Regions from separate parts of the Shimazuella sp. NTD247 genome, predicted to be linked through region 1. Evidence: a T-box and tRNA genes for the amino acid it is inferred to sense, from the RefSeq annotation. Region 1 holds a T-box; the other holds one or more tRNA genes.
The links. The T-box of region 1 lies ahead of proS (proline--tRNA ligase). A T-box ahead of a tRNA ligase gene usually reads a tRNA of that ligase, here a tRNA-Pro.

Region 1 (10,333 bases):
GAATAGAGTCTAGTTAGGCGATGGTTGCGAGCCACTAGATGCGTACAGCAAAGAATTAGCGATCAAGGACTCATGAAATAATTATGTTTGTGAAACAAACTTGTTTTCTATAGTTCTTTCATGCATATTAGCATTTGTTATGATCAAAAGAGTTCATCTCATCCATTATTGGGTAAATTACACTTCATCGTTCAATTGCTGGTTTTACTCCTTGATTATTTGCATTTTATCGGAAGCTTCGATAAATCTAAACCAGCTCTAACCATCTGAACATCTCTTTCTAAAGAAGACAAATGATGCGCTGATGGATGGCAAGCCGTCATTTTATAACGATGAGTTTCATTCTGATATGTATAGTCGATGATTGCATGCTTTCGTAGGTTTGAGCTAACAATATATCTTTTCATCATATATTTTGAGCCAATTTATGATTTCTTGTAATTACTTATCCATCACTCTCTCCCTTTTACTGATATACTCCTCTTGTTTACTTATATGATATCGAAATATTCTTCCTTTTTATTATACATGAATTCGATTTATTGCCCTATATAGAGAATCTTGAGATATTCTTGTTACTGAAACAATCTCTTTAACAGAATATTCTTTGCTGTCATACTTCCGAAGTGCAACAGTGAGCTTTTCTTTGTCTAGCTTGGGTCTACCTAATGTTTTTCCACGCTTTTTACTTGCTTCGAGTCCTTCTTTTACTCTCTAAGCAATAAGATATCTTTCTAATTCAGTAATTACGCACATCATTTGGAACATCGCTTTACCTGTAGAGGTCCTTGTATCCATATTTCCCTTTAAAGAAATGAATTGAAATCCTACCTCTTCCAACTGTTGAATAATGCTGAGGATATCCAATGTTTTACGTCCTAAACGAGAAATACTCTCTACTACAACTGTATCACCATTCCTGAATATATCAAAAAGTTGATGAAGACCTTTTCAATTTTTGATAGTACCAGTAAACTTCTCTATTACTATTTTTTGCAATCATATTCAGAAAGAATACGAATTTGACGATCTATGTTTTGGTCAACAGTAGAAACATGCCATACCCAATAATCATATGGAACCTTCAGTAAACTTGTATATTTTTATTTTACGTTTACTGCTTCACTTGTCTTTGATTTTATTAGCATTATCTTTTCCCGAAAATAATTACCAAAAAGATTACCAATAACCTCTACAATAAAGTTGCCTCTAGTATTGATTTTGAATTGATTTACATATATACTATCTCAAAAATTAAATATCAAAACATCGTTGATTAGGATTAGTAATTTGAATAAACTTTCACAGAGAGGGAACACATGCTGAGAAGTTCCTAAAGACATTCAAGTGAACCTACCTTTAAGTTCTGTGTAACAAAACACAGACGGTTATATGCCGTTATTAAAATGAAGTGTAAAGCTGAGCTTTAAATTAGGGTGGTACCACCAGAGATGGTCCCTAACTTAAGGCTCAGCTTTTTTGATTAATAGGAGGAGAAAGATGTCAAAACATTTTGTTGAAAAAATCACTAACATGGAAGTTGATTTTGCCCAATGGTATACAGATGTTGTAACGAAAGCAAAACTTGTTGATTATTCAAGTGTACGAGGATGTATGATAATACGACCATATGGATACAAAATTTGGGAGATTATAAAAGATCAACTAGATAAACAAATTAAGGAAACTGGACATGAAAATGTTTATATGCCACTTTTAATACCTGAAAGTTTACTGCAAAAAGAAAAAGATCATATTGAAGGATTTGCTCCTGAAGTTGTATGGGTCACACATGGTGGTGAAGAAAAACTGCAAGAACGTTTATGTATTCGGCCTACTTCGGAGGTATTATTTGGTGAACATTTTAATAATATTATCCATTCTTATAGAGATTTACCAAAACTATACAATCAATGGGTAAATGTCGTAAGGTGGGAAAAAACAACTCGTCCTTTTCTAAGAACACTAGAATTTTTGTGGCAAGAAGGTCATACTTGTCATGAAACGGAAGAAGAGGCTATTAATGAAACGGAAAAAATGCTCAATGTATATTCAACATTATGTGAAGATCTATTAGCTATCCCTGTTATTAAAGGTAAAAAAACGAATAAAGAAAAATTTGCTGGAGCTAAATTCACATACACAGCAGAGAGTCTCATGCATGATGGTAAAGCACTACAAACAGCAACCTCCCACTTTTTAGGTGACGGATTTGCTAAGGTTTTTGGAATTAACTTTTTGAACAGGGATGGAGAGCTACAAAATGTTCAACAAACTTCTTGGGGATTTACAACACGAATAATAGGAGCAATGATTATGGTTCATGGTGATAATAGAGGATTAGTCTTACCTCCAAAAGTGGCTCCTACACAAGTGATGATTGTTCCAATTGCTCAACACAAGGAAGGTGTTTTAGATCATGCTTATTCCATCATGAGTAGACTTTCAAACTTGGTACGAATTGATATTGATGCAAGTGATAAACAACCAGGATGGAAATTTAATGAATATGAGATGCAGGGAATTCCAATACGTTTAGAGGTAGGACCAAAAGATATTGAAAAGAAGCAAGTAGTGTTAGTAAGACGTGATTCTGGAGAGAAAATAAGTGTTGCATTAAATGATTTAGAAAGTACTATTCAAAAGATTTTATCAGATATCCAAATTAGTATGTATTTAAAAGCTGCAAATCACCTTAAAAACAAAACATCAACTGTCTTTGATTTAGAAGAATTCAAACATACTTTAAATATTGAAAATTGTTTTATTAAAGCTATGTGGTGTGGTGATGTAGCTTGTGAGGATTTGATAAAAGAGGAAAGTGGTGCAACATCTCGTTGCATTCCATTTGAACAAGTTCAGCTTTCAGATAAATGTGTTTGCTGTAATAAAGAGGCAAAACACATGGTATATTGGGCAAAAGCATATTGAGCTCTTGTTCATTACAGAAAACCAGCTAGTATCTGTCGGGATATTAGCTGGTTTTCTCTTCAATCGAAATGATGAAAACTATGCTACTTTCAATTTAATCGGGGTAGAACCAATGGTACTATCCCTTAGAGTAAAATATGACATCAATTTCAATCATGATTATCGAAAGAGATAACTATAAATTTCGAAGAATCTATGCTATTCTTCTTAAGAAACAGTCAAATTCAAACTCCAATACAAGGAGCATCGTGTCTACTACGGAAATCATTGGAAAGATTCGATTTACCATTGAACTGGATGATGAATTGGTAAATGCAGATGTCAAAAATAGGCAGATTGTTCTTCTTAGTCCAGCAAATTATCGTCCCTTTTGTTGTCTTCGAGTAGATAGAAACAAAGTGTATGCAGATAACAAACTTCAGGCTGTTCTGTCAGCTGGTGAGAAAAAAGAACTTACATTTCCTGTTGACGGAGAAATTATTACAGTGAAAATGGAAATGACATAATACTCAAATGGACCACATCTGTCCTGCGAAAACAAGACAGATGTGGTCCATCATTAAATCCCACCGCATTTTAACATTAAGCTATTTTCTCTCCATTACTGCAAAATAATTCCCTTCCACATCGGAAAAGTTAAATACTTTTCCAGAAGGCATATTTACTAAATCTCCAACAGTGACTTCTTTATTTTTGAAGTCTTGATATAAGCTGTCTAGATCCTCTGAAAAGAACAGTAGTGATGGTGTATTGAGATTTAATTCAGGTTGCATTTTTGCAATTTGTTCTTTGTTGTGGAGTACAATGCTTGTATCTGCCCCTGCTGGAGCAACTTCAAACCATCTCATATCTCCCTGACTCTCCTCAGAAACCAAGCGAAAACCTACTTTTTCTGTCCAAAATTTTAATACTTTTTCCTGATCGTTGACATACAACATCACTTGACCTAATTTCTGAATCATTTTCTTTCCTCGCTTTTTATTTATTTGATTTTCATTTTTCCTTATATTAATTCGTTTAAATGCTCTTCTAAACGATCCCAAGTCTGAGTTATTCCAGGTAGCATTCCCATATCCAATACAGACTGAAGATCCTCAGCAGACACATATTCAGCTCGATTGATCAGCTGCGTTTTTCCACCCAGATCGATAAATTCCATTTTATTTATGGTCGCTGGCATAGAATCATTAATATTTCCTTGTTCATCAGAAAAATAATCCGTATAAATGATCATTTCTGGCTCAACAATTTCTTTATAAACACATTTTCCCCACGATTCCATACCATAAAAATCACCTTGGTTTTTATCAACACATTTCATACAATAATGCCAAACTCCGTCTGGCTGAAAATCAATATGACAAACCGTCAACTCCCATCCTCTTGGTCCCCACCAATGTTTAAGGTGTTCTGCTTCTTTGAACATTTGAAAAACAAGATCTCGTGGTGCGTCAAAAACACGCTCTAAAACGAGTATCCGATCTTTTTCCACTCTAGAAACCAATTTATTGTTAGACATTGCAAATACTCCTCACTTTTCCATTTCTTTTTTTTGTAATCGCTGTAAATAGTCATCCAAATTGTCAAATCTCTCTTCCATAACACGCTGAAAAGATCGCAACCAAGAATTCATGACTATAAACGGCTCGGGTTTTAACTTATAAATTCGCCTATTGGCGTCCGCATTTACTTCTAATATTCCACTTTCACTAAGCACCTTCAGATGTTTTGAGGTTTGAGGTTGACGTATCCCTAATCGAATAGCTATTTCCCCAACTGTCAAAGGACCATCACGCAAGAGCTGAATAATATTCAACCGATTTCTTTCCGCCAAAGCACTTAGTATCGTCACCTCCATGTCCGGATCCTTCCCTGACATGTGAAATCACCTCTTAAATATAATTTTTCGTATCTTTTCCAACTCCTTTATACCAATTTCTTTCTAATTAAATATACCATAACGGGAATATTCCTGTAAAGGAATATTTATAACGAAGTTACAATTCATCCTATTTCTTTTTCAATTCTCTCTAAATTTACTGTGCGGTGTATCCTCCATCAACCAGAAGTGTCGTACCTGTTATAAATGAAGCTTCTTCACTTGCAAGAAATAATACAGATGATGCTACTTCTTCTGCTCTGCCTAGTCTCCCCATCGGGTGAAGGTCAATGAGATGCTGCTTTACTTGATCATCTAATTTTGAAAGCAGTGGTGTGTCAATATACCCAGGACAAATCGCATTTACACGAATACCTTCTTTGGCATAATCAATACCAAGTGTTTGTGTGAGTAGCTTCACTCCTCCTTTGGCAGCAGCATAGCTGGTAACACTGCCTTTTCCCACATGACTATGGATCGAGCCGCAATTTACAATCGTTCCTTTCGTTTGCTGTTTTAACATCTGTTCAATAGCATATTTGTCTGTAAGATATACACCTGTGAGATTAATATCAATTGTTCTTTTCCACCTAGCTAAATCAAGTTGGTGAATTGGTCCATCATTTGCAATACCAGCATTTGCAAAAACAACATCTACTTGTCCATATTTTTCAACTGTTTTGAAGACCATCCTTTGGACATCATCTTCATTTGTTACATCTATTTTTATAAAAAAAGCTTCCACGCCTTGCTCAAGTAACTCTTTTTCTAATTCAGAACCACGATCAGAAAAATCTGCAATAACTACTTTTGCTTGTTTTTCAGCAAACTTACGAATTGCTGCTTCTCCAATACCACTTGCTCCACCTGTGACAAGAGCAACCTTCCCTTTAAAACTCATTCATTATTTCCTCATTTCATTATGATTTAATTAGTCTTTCCTACTATGACCGTGTCGAATGAGCTTTATTCTTAACAAAAAAAAAGAGAGTTGGTTTTCCAACTCTCTTTACGTATTTATGCGAATTCACTTATCAAGCGATCAAATTGTTCCTCTGTGAGTTTTAGATCTTGTTTAACAAGGGGTTCTTCTTTGTAACCTTTGATCAATTCTTCATAAGATGGTCTTTCCGAATTTTGATAAATAATTCCTGTTACGAGACCATTATGTTCCATTAATGTCTGCATTGCTTGACCTCGGTTGGATGGATCATAATCGTCTATGTCATCCAAACTGGTTAGATTTTGTTTAAACCAGTCATACGTATTGATTTTATTATACGTAACACAAGGACTATAAACATTAATAAGTGAAAATCCTTTGTGTTTAATTCCAGCTTCAATAATTGCAGTCATTCCTTTTAAATCACTGGAAACTGTCTGAGCAACAAAACCAGCACCTACCGTTAAAGCCATTTCCATCGGTGAGATCGCAGCTTCAATCGAACCGTTTGGTGTACTTTTTGTTTTGAATCCCATATCAGAACGTGGAGAAGTTTGGCCTTTTGTCAAACCATAGATTTGGTTATCCATAACAATATATGTGATATCTACATTTCTACGAATCGCATGTATGGTATGTCCCATACCTATAGCAAATCCATCTCCATCCCCACCAGAAGCGATAACAGTTAGATCACGATTTGCCAACTTCAAACCTTGTGCAATTGGTAGTGAACGTCCATGTACACCATGAAAACCGTAAGAATTAACATACCCTGCAATACGTCCGGAACAACCAATTCCTGATACAATAGCAACTTCTTCAGGTTCTTTTCCTAAGTTAGCAAAAGCACGTTGCATAGATGCTAAAACCGTGAAGTCACCACAACCAGGGCACCAGTTTGGTTTCACTTTGTTGCGGAATTCTTTAAACGTTGCCATGAACCAACAGCTCCTTACACTCTTTATAAATTTCCATAGGCAAGAATGGGTTACCGTCATATTTACCAACGTGAACCAATTTTTCAGCCATACCTACGTTCAATTTGATAAGCGAGGTCAGTTGCCCAGTTGCATTGTTTTCAATGACAATAACTTTTTTTGCTTTCTCCATTTGTTCTTTTACTGCTTCACTTGGGAAAGGCATCAATTGACGGATATGAGCATGGTTTACTTTTAAACCATCTGCTTCTAAACGGTTCATTGCCTCTTGAATCGTTCCATAGGTAGAATTAAGTCCAACAATCAACAGATCTGCATCTTCGTGGCGTACATCTGCATGAATTGGATTTGGAAAAGATAGGTTTTGAAGTTTAGATAAGCGTTTATCCATCATCTTTTTACGGTTGACAGCACCTTCAAATGGACGACCTAATTCATTATGCTCTACCCCTGTCACATGGTGAAGCCCATGTTTTTTACCTGGCAGCACACGACGAGAAATACCATCTTCTGTAAATTCATAGCGCGGGAATAACTCTGAATTTTCCAACTCTGGTAATTCCTCTTCTTCTGCTACAAGTTTTCCACGACGAATCTCGATCTTGTTATAATCAAGTGGTTCCACCGTTTGTTTCCCTAAAGATAAGGCTAGATCTGTTACAATGATAACTGGACACTGGTATTCTTCTGCTAGGTTAAATGCTTCAATGGTGTCATAGAAACACTCTTCTACTGAACTAGGGGCAATAACAATCTTTGGAATCTCCCCATGTGTACTATATAACATAGCAAGTATGTCACTTTGTTCTTGTTTGGTAGGTAGACCTGTACTTGGACCACCACGCTGTGTATCAACAATTACACAAGGTTGTTCTGTCATTCCTGCAAGTCCAATTGCTTCTGTCATTAAAGAAAGGCCAGGACCAGCGGATGCAGTTAAAGCACGAACCCCGCCATAATTGGAGCCAATTGTCATTGTAATAGCTGCTATCTCATCTTCGGTTTGCACTACTGTACCACCAAACTCAGGAAGACGACGGATTAAATATTCCATAATTTCTGATGATGGAGTAATGGGATAAGCAGCCATTAATCTCGCGCCGCCTGCAACTGCACCAAATGCAATCGCATCATTTCCTATCATATATAGTCGTTTCTTTCCATCAGATGGAGCTAAAGTGAAATCTTTTATGGAAAGACTAGAAATTTCAGTTTTAACAAATTCAATTCCTCTTGTGATTGCATTCATGTTTTTATCAATCACTTGTTGTCCTTTTTTAGCAAAACGATCTGTCAAAACTTCACGGAATGATTCAACGGAAATACCTAGTAATGCTACCGACGCACCGACAGCAACCATGTTTTTCATTTGAGCCATACCAACTTCTTCAGCAATCTTTGTTAAGGGCACAGCAATCAGATGTGCCTTGATGCCTTCTGGAACAGTAGGATTGAATTTTGCGTCAGCTAATATTACACCGCCATCAATTAGTTCATAAGCATTCAGATCAATGGTTTCTTGATCAAATGCTACTAGAATGTCTAAATCATCAGAAATGGAACTAGTTGGTGTTGTGCTTATACGTATTTTGGTGTTGGAGTGACCTCCTTTAATACGGGAAGAAAAATGACGATATCCAAAAAGAAAGTAACCTTGCCGATTCAGTACTGTGGCTAACGTTTCCCCAGCACTATCAATTCCTTCTCCCTGCTGTCCGCCTACTTTCCAGGAAAGCTGGTTAATCATGAACTCATCTCCTTTAATACTTCAACGCCAAACAATCATCTGGTAAGCTTGCCCCAGATGTGCTGAAAAACACTATTCATTTTTTATTATAGTAGAGTACAAAACTATCTATTGCCATTTCTAATTCTATTCCTGTGTACTAGAAATTGCAACAAGCAATCTTATCTTAGTGAATTTTTATAAAAATGATATGCATTCCAATAGGACCATTTTTGAACCATTTCATCTGGGTAACACATTTTCAACAGTTGATAAAAAACAGGGACATCGTATGCTGTTTTCAAGTCTTTTAGTTTATAAACCATACCATCAAAATCGGAACCAAATGCAATATGGTTTTCTCCACCAAGATGGCAGATATGGTCAATATGGTGTAATAAGTGCTCCATTGCTGCCTCCTGATAAGGATGAAATACAAATTGAGGAACATATGTAATACCAATTAACCCTTTTAAAGAGATGATGGCTTGGATCTGCGCATCAGTTAAATTTCTAGGATGGTAACAAATCTTTTGACAATTGGAATGAGAAGCCATAACTTTCAAACCAGGAATATTTACAGCATCCCAGAAACTTTGTTCAGAGAGATGGGAAACATCTAGAATCATCCCCAATTTCACCATCTCTTCTAAACATCTCTTTCCAAAATTAGTAAGACCTCCATTTCGCTCTTCTAAGCACCCATCTGCAAGTGAATTTGCACCATTCCAAGTAAATCCTAATTGTCGAACTCCAAGGCGATAAAACGACCGTAAAAGAGAAATATCCCTACCAATTGCTTCTGCTCCTTCAATGGATAATACAGAAAGCAAATGACCATGTGAAAGCGCATCCAATTCTGTATGACGCCGGACAATGGGAATTTGCGGCTCGATCAACTCATAAAACAAATCAATTTGCTTTAAAACTGCCTGTAATTTTTCTGAAGGTGGCACAACTTCAGGAACAAAAATGGCAAAGTTTTGTAAAAGAACATTACTATTTCGCAATGCTTCAAGGGTGACATCTAGAAGGGATTCTTCAAGCAAAAATATATTTTCAGGCAAGTTACCATTAGGTATATCTCTCGCTCTTTTCCAAAGCTGATAGAGTACATCACAATGATTATCAATCCAATACATGCTATCACTTCCTCTAAAAAGGAAAAAACCTGCTATAAGATAACAGGTTTTGACGTATTATCGAGGTTCCACAATTAATTTTATCGCCGTGCGTTCTTCACCATCGATGACAATGTCGGTAAAGGCAGGGATGCAGATGAGATCAATTCCACTTGGTGCAACAAATCCTCGTGCGATTGCAACCGCTTTAACAGCTTGGTTTAGTGCACCTGCGCCGATTGCTTGCATTTCGGCTTGACCTCTCTCACGCAAAACACCTGCAAGTGCACCTGCGACGGAATTGGGATTCGATTTTGCTGAAACTTTTAATACTTCCATGAATGTACCTCCTCGATGGTTGGAGTAAGTCCACTCCTATCATATTCGACTAAAGTGTAAAAATTCCTTCTTAAAAAAGTAGACAGAACCGAAATATTGCAAAGAAAAGTATTTCAATTTAACCATGGTGTGTCATTATCAATTCGAATGCGTTTTAATTTTTTTGTTCGTTTGGTTACTGAATCAAAATCCACCAGCACTCCTTGTAACACAAACCCATCATTAGATGTTTCAAATCGAACAGGCAACTGGGTAATAAATCTCCGTACTACTGCCTCAACCTCCATTCCAATAACGCCATTGTATGGTCCAGTCATGCCTATATCGGTTAAATAACCGGTACCTTTGGGTAAGATTCTTTCATCTGCTGTCTGTACATGTGTATGCGTTCCAACCACTGCTGATACCCTTCCATCTAAATACCATGCAAGAGCTTGTTTTTCAGAAGTCGTT
Region 2 (10,333 bases), on a different contig from region 1:
TTAATGGATCAACTCTACCATCATACCACTTTCCGGCATGAAAAAGACCAAGCAGTTATGCTTGGCGAATGAATCTATATTTTTACGATGGATTTTTCAGCGGACGAATGATGTGAGCATGACTGGATATCAACTCAAACATACAAACGTCCAATAAACCAAATCTTTGTCCCTACTGTTCCCCCATAACAGTTGGTTCAAAAAAGGTTTAGTTGTCGCAGTCCTTCTTAATACGTGCTTGATAACCGACATAAAAAAGGATGGAAAAACCGAGCAAAAGAAAGAGGGCTACCCAGCTGTAAAGATTATCACTAGACAGCAGATTGGTGTTTGTGAACTTTCCCTTCACCTCATCCAAAATTTCCGGAACAGGATTGTACTGCATTTCCTTCCAAAAAGGATCCTGCTTCTTTTCAACAGATGCTGCGAAACTCACACCTTCCATCATAAAAAAGCTGAGTGTGCTCACAAATGCAATCACAACCGCTCGGAACTTATTACGAGTAAACATCTTGCCTCATTTTCAGGGGAAGTATCTCAAATGACAACTATATTATACGAAAATATCGGTGATTTTCCTATCTCTATAAAAAAATAAACTAACCAAATGTAGTCTATTTTTATCTATTAATCTAATTCATTGTATACGGGGGACAACTGATGTCGGACGAGCATTAAACTCATCAACGAAACATGCAATTGTCCTTCCGTCCTATCCAATTCAGACTTTGATCATAGATTCCGTCTCACCTACGGCCCTGCCAAAACACCTCATTTGCCACCAAGATCACCAAACCAGCACCGCCGAGGAACATAAGACTGTCCCCCAGCGTGAAATCCCTGAAGAACATGTTTTCGATGATCGACGGAATGAAGGTGAGTACATCCCAAATCCAGCTCGCCACGAAATGGAGATTCATCGAGACCGGTTCAGCTGTGACGAATGACGGATACACCTTCATGGCAAAGGTAACAGCCGCGAAAACTGCCACAACTGCAAGGAGCAGGTGAGTGATGATACGGGACATAATTGCCAGCCTTCTCTTGAAACACATCAATGGATAGGACGATTACGATTGTGACTCTATTATATAAAACGAAAGATAGAATTTCAAAAGTATCAACGGTACTGTTAAAAAATATAAAAAAAGATGAGCGATAGTCTGCTCATCTTTTTTATCTATTTGGAATTTCATTATATTGCGGGCGGACAATTGATAGCGGATGACTGGGTGTCATCAACATCAACTGTCCGTTCCCGTCCGATGGGTGAATCAGATCAGAACTGCTGCTGCACCGGCAGCGGCTTCGCCCCGGTGGGGTTGCCGTACTGCATCATCTTCAGCCTGTACCGACGGTCGGCCCAGCGGTTGCAGAGGATGACCGCAGTGACCAGCAGCACCACGATGATCAGGTTGTTGACAGTGAACACCGAGTGGGCGTCATGCATGACACCGGAGATGCGGTTCGAGGTGGCGTCGTACATCCGACGCAGGACCGGGATCGCCTCGGTCTTGAACTCGTTGACCTGCTGGGGATGCGTCTGGATGTAGTTGTACACCAGAGCACCGAAGATCATGTAGAACACGACCTTGCAGGCGTTGACGAGCAAGTGACCGAAGCGCTCGACCATGTCCAGAATACGGAAGCTGACGTCCATTTTACTTTCCTCGAATTCTTTGTTGTTCTACGATATCGGACGGGTACTTGATACTTCTAGTATACGAAAAAAGCTGTAAATTGAGAATAGAAAAATATGATGATAAATAAAACAACCGTTTGTAGGCATTCAACGGTTGTTTTATTCGCTATCTTGTTTTTCTTTTCGTAGAGCCGTCTGTTCCTTTACTATATCACTTGCTTGAAAAAGGATGTTCCAGTAGTTTGTCTTCTTCAAAATGACATAAATAATCGCTGAATAGATAAGCACACTTTCAACTAAGTGAAGAACTGCTGTCAAATCAAGTGCATATCCATTAATTGTAAATACTATTTTGACTGTAGCTAGTAGTTTCCAAATAATAAGCTGCCCTAAACCAAAGAAACTCACATACAAAACTAATATGAGAAATTTTTTCCATTCGGCTCGTGCCATGCTATTCCCCGTTTCCTCAAAAGATGCTTATACTAATGGTAAGTTTGCAACAGCATTCAATTCCAAATCTGCATAATTCTTTTCTTGTAATAAAAAATAAGCTGCTGATGCAATCATCGCTGCATTATCTGTACACAATTCCAAAGGAGGAATACACAATGAAACATTTTCCTGTTTCACTCGGTTGTGAAGTCTCGTTCGAAGTCCGCTATTTGCTGCAACACCACCAGCGATCACTAATTGCTTCACGTCTCTTTGTTTGACAGCACGAAATGTTTTTTCAACAATCACATCCAGCACAGCACTTTGAAAACTCGCAGCTAAATCCTTTTCGGAGTACCGTTCGTTTTGTTTGATAAACTGCATAACTGCTGATTTCAATCCACTAAAGCTGAAATCCAATGAATCTTTTTCTAACCATGCTCTCGGCAATGAATACGTCGCAGTTCCTAGTGCGGCTAATCGGTCGATATGCGGGCCTCCTGGATAAGGTAAGTTCATCAGACGTGCCACTTTATCAAATGCTTCCCCAACTGCATCATCTCTTGTCCGGCCGATCCGCTCAAATTTCATATGATCTGGCATATAGATTAATTCGGTGTGCCCTCCAGACACAACCAGTGCGATCAGAGGAAATTGTAATGGCTTTACAAGATGATTGGCATAAATATGTCCAGCAATATGATGCACAGGAATTAGCGGAATCCGTAAGGAATATGCCAATGCTTTGGCTGCTGTAACACCAATCAACAATGCACCTACAAGTCCTGGACCTTGGGTAACTGCAATTGCTGTCAATTGACTTTTGCTTATATTTGCTTCTTGTAATGCTTGTTCGATAATTAATGTTATTCTTTCCACGTGCCGACGAGAAGCGACTTCTGGAACAACACCTCCAAATGCTTGATGGATCTCCATTTGAGAACTAATCACATTGGAAAGTACTTTATCTCCATCCACTACTACCGAGACACTCGTTTCATCGCAACTTGTTTCAATGCCTAAAATCACTTGTTTACTCATGTAATACCAATCCCATCAAAATAGCGTCTTCTCCATTGTCTGGATAATAGTTTTTTCTCGTTCCTATCACAGTAAATCCAAGGTTTCGATATATCCGCTGGGCAATTTGGTTCGATTTTCTAACCTCTAAAGTCATTTTTGAAGTACCTAATTGTTTCGCAAGTTCAATCAAATAAGTCATCGTTTTCGTAGCAATTCCTTGTCCACGAAACTTGGGATGAAGAGCGATGTTGGTCACTTGTGATTCTTCCAGAACAACCCACATACCAGCATAGCCAACTACTTGTCCATCCACTTGTGTGACAATATAATATGCCAGATCATTGGTGGTAATTTCATCTACAAACGAGAATTCACTCCAAGGATCAGTGAATGAAAGTTTTTCTATTTCCATAATAACTGGGATATCCGTTACTTTCATCGGACGAAATAAAAGGCTCTTGGTACTATTCATAATTAACGCCCCAATAAATTTTTTTCAGCTAGAGTAAGTTGTAAGTAATTCGGAGCAAAATCATTTTTTTCACTCCTATTTGTTGCTAACCATTTCTGCATCGCTAATATGCCAAGGTTGCTTGCATAAGGCAAATTATTATTCGATGAAGCAAAGATTGCCCGCTCTCCAAGTTCCTGTTGAATTTTTGATTGAAAGAAAGAAACATCATCGCCAATAAATAAAATATTTTTATCCATTCGCTTTAATTGAGACAACAATTCATCAATCGGAATAATTTGTTCTTTGAGTCTTTCCTTTTGTGTTTCTGATTGCCCTTCATAAACAGCAGCATAAACTTGTTCTCTGCGTGCATCGAGCAAAGGTACAATATAACCCGGGAAATAATCGCCATTCATTGCCATGACAGCAAGGGTAGAAACAGAAAGAAAAGGTTTATGTACAGCCCATGCAAATGTTTTTATTGTTGTCGCACCAATACGCACTCCGGTATAAGAACCAGGACCGGCAGTAACAGCAAATAAATCAATATCCGTTAATGCCATATCTAGGTCATGAAATAATTGATCAATAGCAGGCATTAATCTTACTGAGTGATTTTTTTTTAAATTGGTTGTAATTTCGCCAAGTACTTTTTGTTCATTTAATACCGCTACACTTAATACGAGTGTAGAAGTATCAATAGCCAAAATATTCATTCGGACACCTTCTCAAACAACGTTTTTGAATCCATAAAAATTTCTCTCTCTCCTGTAGAAAGGACTTCTATCGAAATATTTACGGTATGATCTGGGAGCAAGGATGTTATTCGTGATGGCCACTCTACGAGAGAAACTCCGTCTCCATAAAGAAACTCATCGAGCCCGAGATCTTCAATATTATTCTCATCTAACCGGTACACATCCATATGATAAAGAGGCAATCTGCCTTCATAAATTTTTAAAATAGAAAATGTTGGGCTGTCTACATATTCTTTTACACCAAGCCCTTGTGCTAAACCTTGAGAAAAAGTCGTTTTTCCAGCACCTAATTCTCCATTTAAAGCAATAACTGCACCTTTGGATAGCACTGATCCAATACGAAAGGCAATCGCTCTTGTCTCGTCTTCATTTTTTGAATGAAAAACATAATTATCCAAGGTACAACACCGTCCATCCACATAAATAAATATATCTTATCAAGAAAAAGAAAAAGAAGCTACTTTTTAACAAATAGCTTCTTCATTGGAGCGGGTGAAGGGAATCGAACCCTCACATTCGGCTTGGAAGGCCGATGTTCTACCATTGAACTACACCCGCATATTAAATTAATTACTAAAAAACTATAGCATAAATTTAGATCTGATGCAACATCTAGGATGTTCGATTCGCTTTAAAAAAAGGAGAAGCGAATACATCTCCTTTTAACAAAAATTAATGACCTCGTCTTTTTTTATGATCATGCCCACCGCCTGGGAAACCGGCACGAAAATGTGGAGATGCTCCTCTGCCAAACATATGCCCTCTTTTGTCCTTCCATAAAGCAGCCAAATGCTTGAATCGCTCTTCACCCATACGTTCACGGGCTTCGCGCAGCTTGTCAAACTCTTCTTCCATTTCCTCGCCAAACTTCTCTTTCAATTTTTCCATTACACGATCTAGGTACTCCCCAAAGTTTTTTTGTTCATCTAGAGAAAGACAACTAAAAATATCTTCATGTTCTGTTTCCTGTTGATTTTCATCTCTGCCCTTTTCTGTTAATTTTATCAGTATCACTCGTTTATCTGCTTCGGACGGCTCCCGAGTAATGTATTTACTCTTTTCAAGTTTCGCAAGCAATTCATTGAGTGATGACACGCGAATCCCTAACAAATAGGATAAATCTTTTGTACTGATACCATCCTGAAGGCGAAGCAAGGCAAGTATTCTCCCCTGTCCACGAGTAGGATCCGCCATGGGACCTTTCAAGGCATGACTACGCAGGTGCTGTTTGTGTAATAACCACTGAAGCTTGGTTAGCTTTTCATACAACTCAAAATTTTGTTCACTCATGATGTTTTTCCTCCTATATAATACAATTCATTCTAACAGGTACCTTCTGATTTGTATTATAATGGTACCTGTTATAAATGTCACGCTTTTTTTGCTGGTACCTGCAAAGAAACTTTTCATTCTTATCAGTATTGATTGAAACAAAATTATTTTTACAATAAAAAAACTAGCTTTTATCCTGATAAAAGGATTAAGCCAGTCTTTTCCTTTGATGAACTTTTAAATTTTAGTTACTTATTACTTTTGAATTTTTAAAGCTTCTTTCCAATCACGACAGTTGCTTCAAAGTCATTCGAACGGACTACCTGTGGAATGAATTTATTACTTGTATAAATTTCGACGGCTGTTTCAACTTGTTGTTCACTGACCTCGATCAGTAAATGCCCATCAGTAGCTAACCAATGATAAGCATCTTTAGAAATTCGCCGCAAAATATCCAGTCCATCCTCTCCACCGTTGAGCGCCACCTCTTTCTCATATATACGAGCCTCGGAAGGTAACATGCTGATCTCATCTTTAGGAACATAAGGTACATTTGCGACTAAGATATCAATCCGTCCCAAAATAGTATCAGGCAAAGACTCAAATAAGTCACCTTGGAACACCTTACCACCAACAGAAACTAGATTGCGCCTAGCACATTGCACTGCGGCAGAGTCGACATCACTAGCATATAACTCTAATTGCTCGTATGTGCCCAGCACAGCACCTATCGCACCCGAACCACAACACATATCTACTACAATATCTCCTGGACGAACAAACGCAGCTGTTTGTTTAACAAGAAATTCAGTGCGGGGGCGGGGAACAAAAACTCCTGAATCAACTAATATTTGTAGACCACAGAACTCCGTCCAGCCAATAATATACTCAAGAGGAATTCCCGTTTTCCGTTGGTCTATCATGACAGAAAGGTGCTCTGGAGATTGCGCTGCAGACATAAGTAATTTAGCTTCATCTTCAGCAAAAACGCAACCAACGCCACGTAGTTGCGTTACAATCTCTGTATAAATCGTATCGCTATGTTTTTTATTGATAAAAAGATTCATATTTTTTCCTTTTTGCTCTTTTTTGTTGATACAAAAATTTCTTTCACAAAATGAAAAAAGCCAGCTAAGCTGAGCTTCAGTCCGACCACAAAAAATGTTTTATGGTCGGGGCGACAGGATTTGAACCTGCGACATCCTCGTCCCGAACGAGGCACTCTACCAAGCTGAGCTACGCCCCGAAATCATTTGTATAAAAAAAGAAAAGTTATATTTATAACTCTTCTTTTAGATGATGAAATTGGTGCGGTCGATGGGACTCGAACCCATACGGCCTAGGGCCACTACCCCCTCAAGATAGCGTGTCTGCCAATTCCACCACGACCGCAAGTATATGGTAATTTTAAAAATGGTGCGGGTGGAGGGACTTGAACCCCCACGCCTCGCGGCGCTAGAACCTAAATCTAGTGCGTCTGCCAATTCCGCCACACCCGCATAAAATGGTGAGCCATGAAGGACTCGAACCTTCGACCCTCTGATTAAAAGTCAGATGCTCTACCAACTGAGCTAATGGCTCTCATTAATTTGAGAAAACTTTTTATAAAAAAAGTGGCTGGGGAGGAAGGATTCGAACCTTCGGTACACGATACCAAAAACCGATGCCTTACCACTTGGCTACTCCCCAATAACAAGAAAAAGTGGGGCGGACGAAGGGATTCGAACCCTCGAGTGCCGGAGCCACAATCCGGTGTGTTAACCGCTTCACCACGACCGCCACAATAAAAAAACTGGCGGGGCTGACGGGATTCGAACCCGCGGTCTCCTGCGTGACAGGCAGGCATGTTAGGCCTCTACACCACAGCCCCAAAAAAAGGGTTTTTAAAACTATAAGGTAAATGGTGGGCGCTGACGGGATCGAACCGCCGACCCCATGCTTGTAAGGCATGTGCTCTCCCAGCTGAGCTAAGCGCCCAAAAATGGTGACCCGTAGGGGATTCGAACCCCTGCATGCCAGCGTGAAAGGCTGGTGTGTTGAACCGCTTCACCAACGGGCCGAGATTATGTAAAGTCTGGCGGAGAGAGAGGGATTCGAACCCTCGCATGGCTTACGCCATCTAACGGTTTAGCAAACCGTCCTCTTCGGCCTCTTGAGTATCTCTCCATAGTTGGCTCCCAAAGCAGGATTCGAACCTGCAACCTACCGGTTAACAGCCGGTTGCTCTGCCGTTGAGCTATTTGGGAACATTTTGAAGACAAGAGTCATTGTATCAAAAAGTACTACTGATTGCAAGGTTTTTTTATTGCGTATCGAGCGACTTCTATAATCTAGCATGATTCACATATTCACGTCAAGTATAATTTTTTCATTTATGAAAAAAACCTTCTCCACTTTAAGTGAGAAGGTTTTTAAATCAAGCTTAGTCTCTTGAAAAAATGTTGATTAAGCTTTGCAGAATAGCAATAAAGTCAATATACAACATCAATGCTCCAAAAATAGCTACCTTTGTAGCTGTATTTTGATCCATCCCTTGGATACTCGCACTCAATCGCTTAATGTTCTGCACATCATAAGCAGTAATTCCACAGAAAACTGCAACAATGATATAAGAAAGAATCAAGTCAAATGTATCGCTGTGTAAAAGAAAAATGTTTACAAGACTAGCTAATACAATACCTAGCACAAACATCAACAAAATCGAACCCATTTTGGAAAGATCTGCTTTCGTTATATAACCAATTGCTGCTGATATACCAAACATACCTGCAGTAATAATAAATGCAGAACCTACTGTACTGATGTCAACACGTGCAAGGATTACACTGAATGTTATCCCATTGATAGCAGCATACAAAAAGAACATGAAGGTGGCAACAAACGGGGACATCCTGCTAATAAACGCAGAAAGTGCAAAAACAATTACGAATTCGGCAATGATTGCAACCCATATCATTTTTGGATAAAAATCAAGGAAAGCAACCATATTGATTGTACTACTTAAGTAATATGCAATAATTCCCGTAAGTAGCAAGCCAGCAAACATCCAAGCAAAAACGCGTTGAAATAAGCGTTGATCTGTTCTAACTGCAGAAGAAGATTGATAGTATTGTGGTCCCACTACTCATTCCTCCAATAAAATGTTAGGAAAAAATATACTCACTACTAAGTATACTCACAAGTTCACGAAAGATCAACAATTCCAAGGCTTTTTATGGACTGCTTTGTATCTTCTGTGCCCAAATGATAAATAGCTGTGTAGATATCGCGAATTTTTTTATCCACATCTGTACTTTGTTTTTGTCTATCTTCCGTCTGGTATGGAAGATGTGCTTCCGTAAATGTTTCCCAATCCTCATTATATGATTGTTGGAATAAACTTTGTAAATTATTTATTTCTTCTTTTGTTGCTTGAACTTCAAAATCATAAGGTGCATTATCTAAATTTTCCTCTGTGTTTATGCTTCCATCTACAGTCACATAATAAGTTTGTTTACTTTCCATTTCAATCACCTCACCTACCTTTTACCCGCAAATGAACTTTTTCATTCATTTTTTTTATTTCTCTTTCGATTAGGCACAAGACAACCTATTCATGTAATACATATAAAATAACCACTGAAAAAACGGAAGGAGCATTACCGCATGCCCAATTGGCTCAGTAAACAATTGATGCAGGCGTTTCAGGCAAAAGATCGAAATCAAATTCGATTTTTAAATCGTTGCTGGTTTACTTTTATTAAAAAAGAGTATGAAAAAACGAGTAAAAATTTATAAAAAAAGATAGGACTTCCTGCCTTTTCTTAGAGAAGTCCTATCTCTTGTTTAATTCACCATACTTAGACTTACACGGTCTCTATCCTTATCCACTGACAAAACCCATACATCTACAATATCCCCGACTGTCACCACATCCATTGGATTGCGCACATACTGATTACTGAGTTTGGATATGTGCACCAATGCATCATTTTTTAAACCGATATCAACAAATGCACCAAAAGCAACAACATTACGAATCGTTCCTTTTAGATGCATACCCGTCTCCAAATCATCTGCTTTTAAAACGTCCGAGCGAAGAATCGGGCTTGGAAGTGATTCACGCGGGTCTCTACCTGGTCGTAAAAGGGAATCAATAATATCTTTCATTGTTGGTACCCCGCTATTTAACTCTGACGCCATCTTCTCCACATCGACGTTTTTCAGTTTTTCCTTTGTTGTATCGAATCCTAAATCATTTGGTAAAATGTCTAGTTTTTCCAAGAGTTTGCTGGCAATTTCATATGACTCGGGATGAATAGGTGTTTTATCCAATGGATCTTCTCCATCGCGAATTCGTAAAAATCCAATGCACTGTTCAAACGTTTTTGCCCCTAATTTTGGGACCTTTTTCAATTGTTTTCTGTTTGTAAATTTACCGATTTTCTCTCTTTCTGTCACAATATTTTTGGCAACGGCTTTGCTGACACCAGAAATATATTGCAACAATGATGGAGATGCCGTATTAACATCTACACCCACATAGTTAACGGATGATTCCACCACTTGTGTTAATGACTCTGACAATTTTTTCTGGTTTACATCATGCTGGTATTGGCCTACTCCAACTGATTTCGGATCAATTTTTACTAATTCTGCAAGCGGATCTTGCAAACGACGGGCAATGGAAACAGCACTTCTCCTCGCAGCGTCTAATTCCGGAAATTCTTCCTTTGCTAATGGGGAAGCAGAATATACACTCGCTCCAGC

Region 2: it has a tRNA-Pro gene. The T-box ahead of proS (proline--tRNA ligase) is inferred to sense a tRNA for this amino acid. The anticodon was not compared.

Annotation. Positions count from the first base shown of each region.
Region 1 covers NZ_JCAJZU010000001.1:752,804-763,136, forward strand. The annotation lists partial or broken gene AC5WOC_RS03735 (phosphoribulokinase) at 246-398, opposite strand; partial or broken gene AC5WOC_RS03740 (recombinase family protein) at 523-1,075, opposite strand; T-box leader at 1,264-1,463, shown strand; gene proS (proline--tRNA ligase) at 1,501-2,931, shown strand; gene AC5WOC_RS03750 (hypothetical protein) at 3,180-3,437, shown strand; gene AC5WOC_RS03755 (VOC family protein) at 3,519-3,893, opposite strand; gene AC5WOC_RS03760 (SRPBCC domain-containing protein) at 3,935-4,450, opposite strand; gene AC5WOC_RS03765 (ArsR/SmtB family transcription factor) at 4,463-4,810, opposite strand; gene AC5WOC_RS03770 (SDR family NAD(P)-dependent oxidoreductase) at 4,968-5,711, opposite strand; gene AC5WOC_RS03775 (2-oxoacid:ferredoxin oxidoreductase subunit beta) at 5,828-6,694, opposite strand; gene AC5WOC_RS03780 (2-oxoacid:acceptor oxidoreductase subunit alpha) at 6,681-8,441, opposite strand; gene AC5WOC_RS03785 (dipeptidase) at 8,603-9,562, opposite strand; gene AC5WOC_RS03790 (stage V sporulation protein S) at 9,620-9,880, opposite strand; gene AC5WOC_RS03795 (TIGR00282 family metallophosphoesterase) at 9,994-10,333, opposite strand, start outside.
Region 2 covers NZ_JCAJZU010000004.1:395,063-405,395, reverse strand. The annotation lists gene AC5WOC_RS12970 (hypothetical protein) at 209-511, opposite strand; gene AC5WOC_RS12965 (hypothetical protein) at 747-1,028, opposite strand; gene AC5WOC_RS12960 (hypothetical protein) at 1,280-1,660, opposite strand; gene AC5WOC_RS12955 (hypothetical protein) at 1,802-2,095, opposite strand; gene tsaD (tRNA (adenosine(37)-N6)-threonylcarbamoyltransferase complex transferase subunit TsaD) at 2,123-3,118, opposite strand; gene rimI (ribosomal protein S18-alanine N-acetyltransferase) at 3,111-3,572, opposite strand; gene tsaB (tRNA (adenosine(37)-N6)-threonylcarbamoyltransferase complex dimerization subunit type 1 TsaB) at 3,575-4,270, opposite strand; gene tsaE (tRNA (adenosine(37)-N6)-threonylcarbamoyltransferase complex ATPase subunit type 1 TsaE) at 4,267-4,710, opposite strand; tRNA gene AC5WOC_RS12930 (tRNA-Gly) at 4,797-4,870, opposite strand; gene AC5WOC_RS12925 (MarR family winged helix-turn-helix transcriptional regulator) at 4,985-5,602, opposite strand; gene AC5WOC_RS12920 (putative protein N(5)-glutamine methyltransferase) at 5,854-6,651, opposite strand; tRNA gene AC5WOC_RS12915 (tRNA-Pro) at 6,754-6,830, opposite strand; tRNA gene AC5WOC_RS12910 (tRNA-Leu) at 6,891-6,976, opposite strand; tRNA gene AC5WOC_RS12905 (tRNA-Leu) at 6,999-7,083, opposite strand; tRNA gene AC5WOC_RS12900 (tRNA-Lys) at 7,090-7,165, opposite strand; tRNA gene AC5WOC_RS12895 (tRNA-Gln) at 7,199-7,273, opposite strand; tRNA gene AC5WOC_RS12890 (tRNA-His) at 7,288-7,363, opposite strand; tRNA gene AC5WOC_RS12885 (tRNA-Asp) at 7,378-7,454, opposite strand; tRNA gene AC5WOC_RS12880 (tRNA-Val) at 7,486-7,561, opposite strand; tRNA gene AC5WOC_RS12875 (tRNA-Glu) at 7,567-7,643, opposite strand; tRNA gene AC5WOC_RS12870 (tRNA-Ser) at 7,660-7,750, opposite strand; tRNA gene AC5WOC_RS12865 (tRNA-Asn) at 7,756-7,830, opposite strand; gene AC5WOC_RS12860 (Bax inhibitor-1/YccA family protein) at 8,007-8,705, opposite strand; gene AC5WOC_RS12855 (hypothetical protein) at 8,768-9,088, opposite strand; gene cmpA (cortex morphogenetic protein CmpA) at 9,230-9,361, shown strand; gene AC5WOC_RS12845 (Tex family protein) at 9,410-10,333, opposite strand, start outside.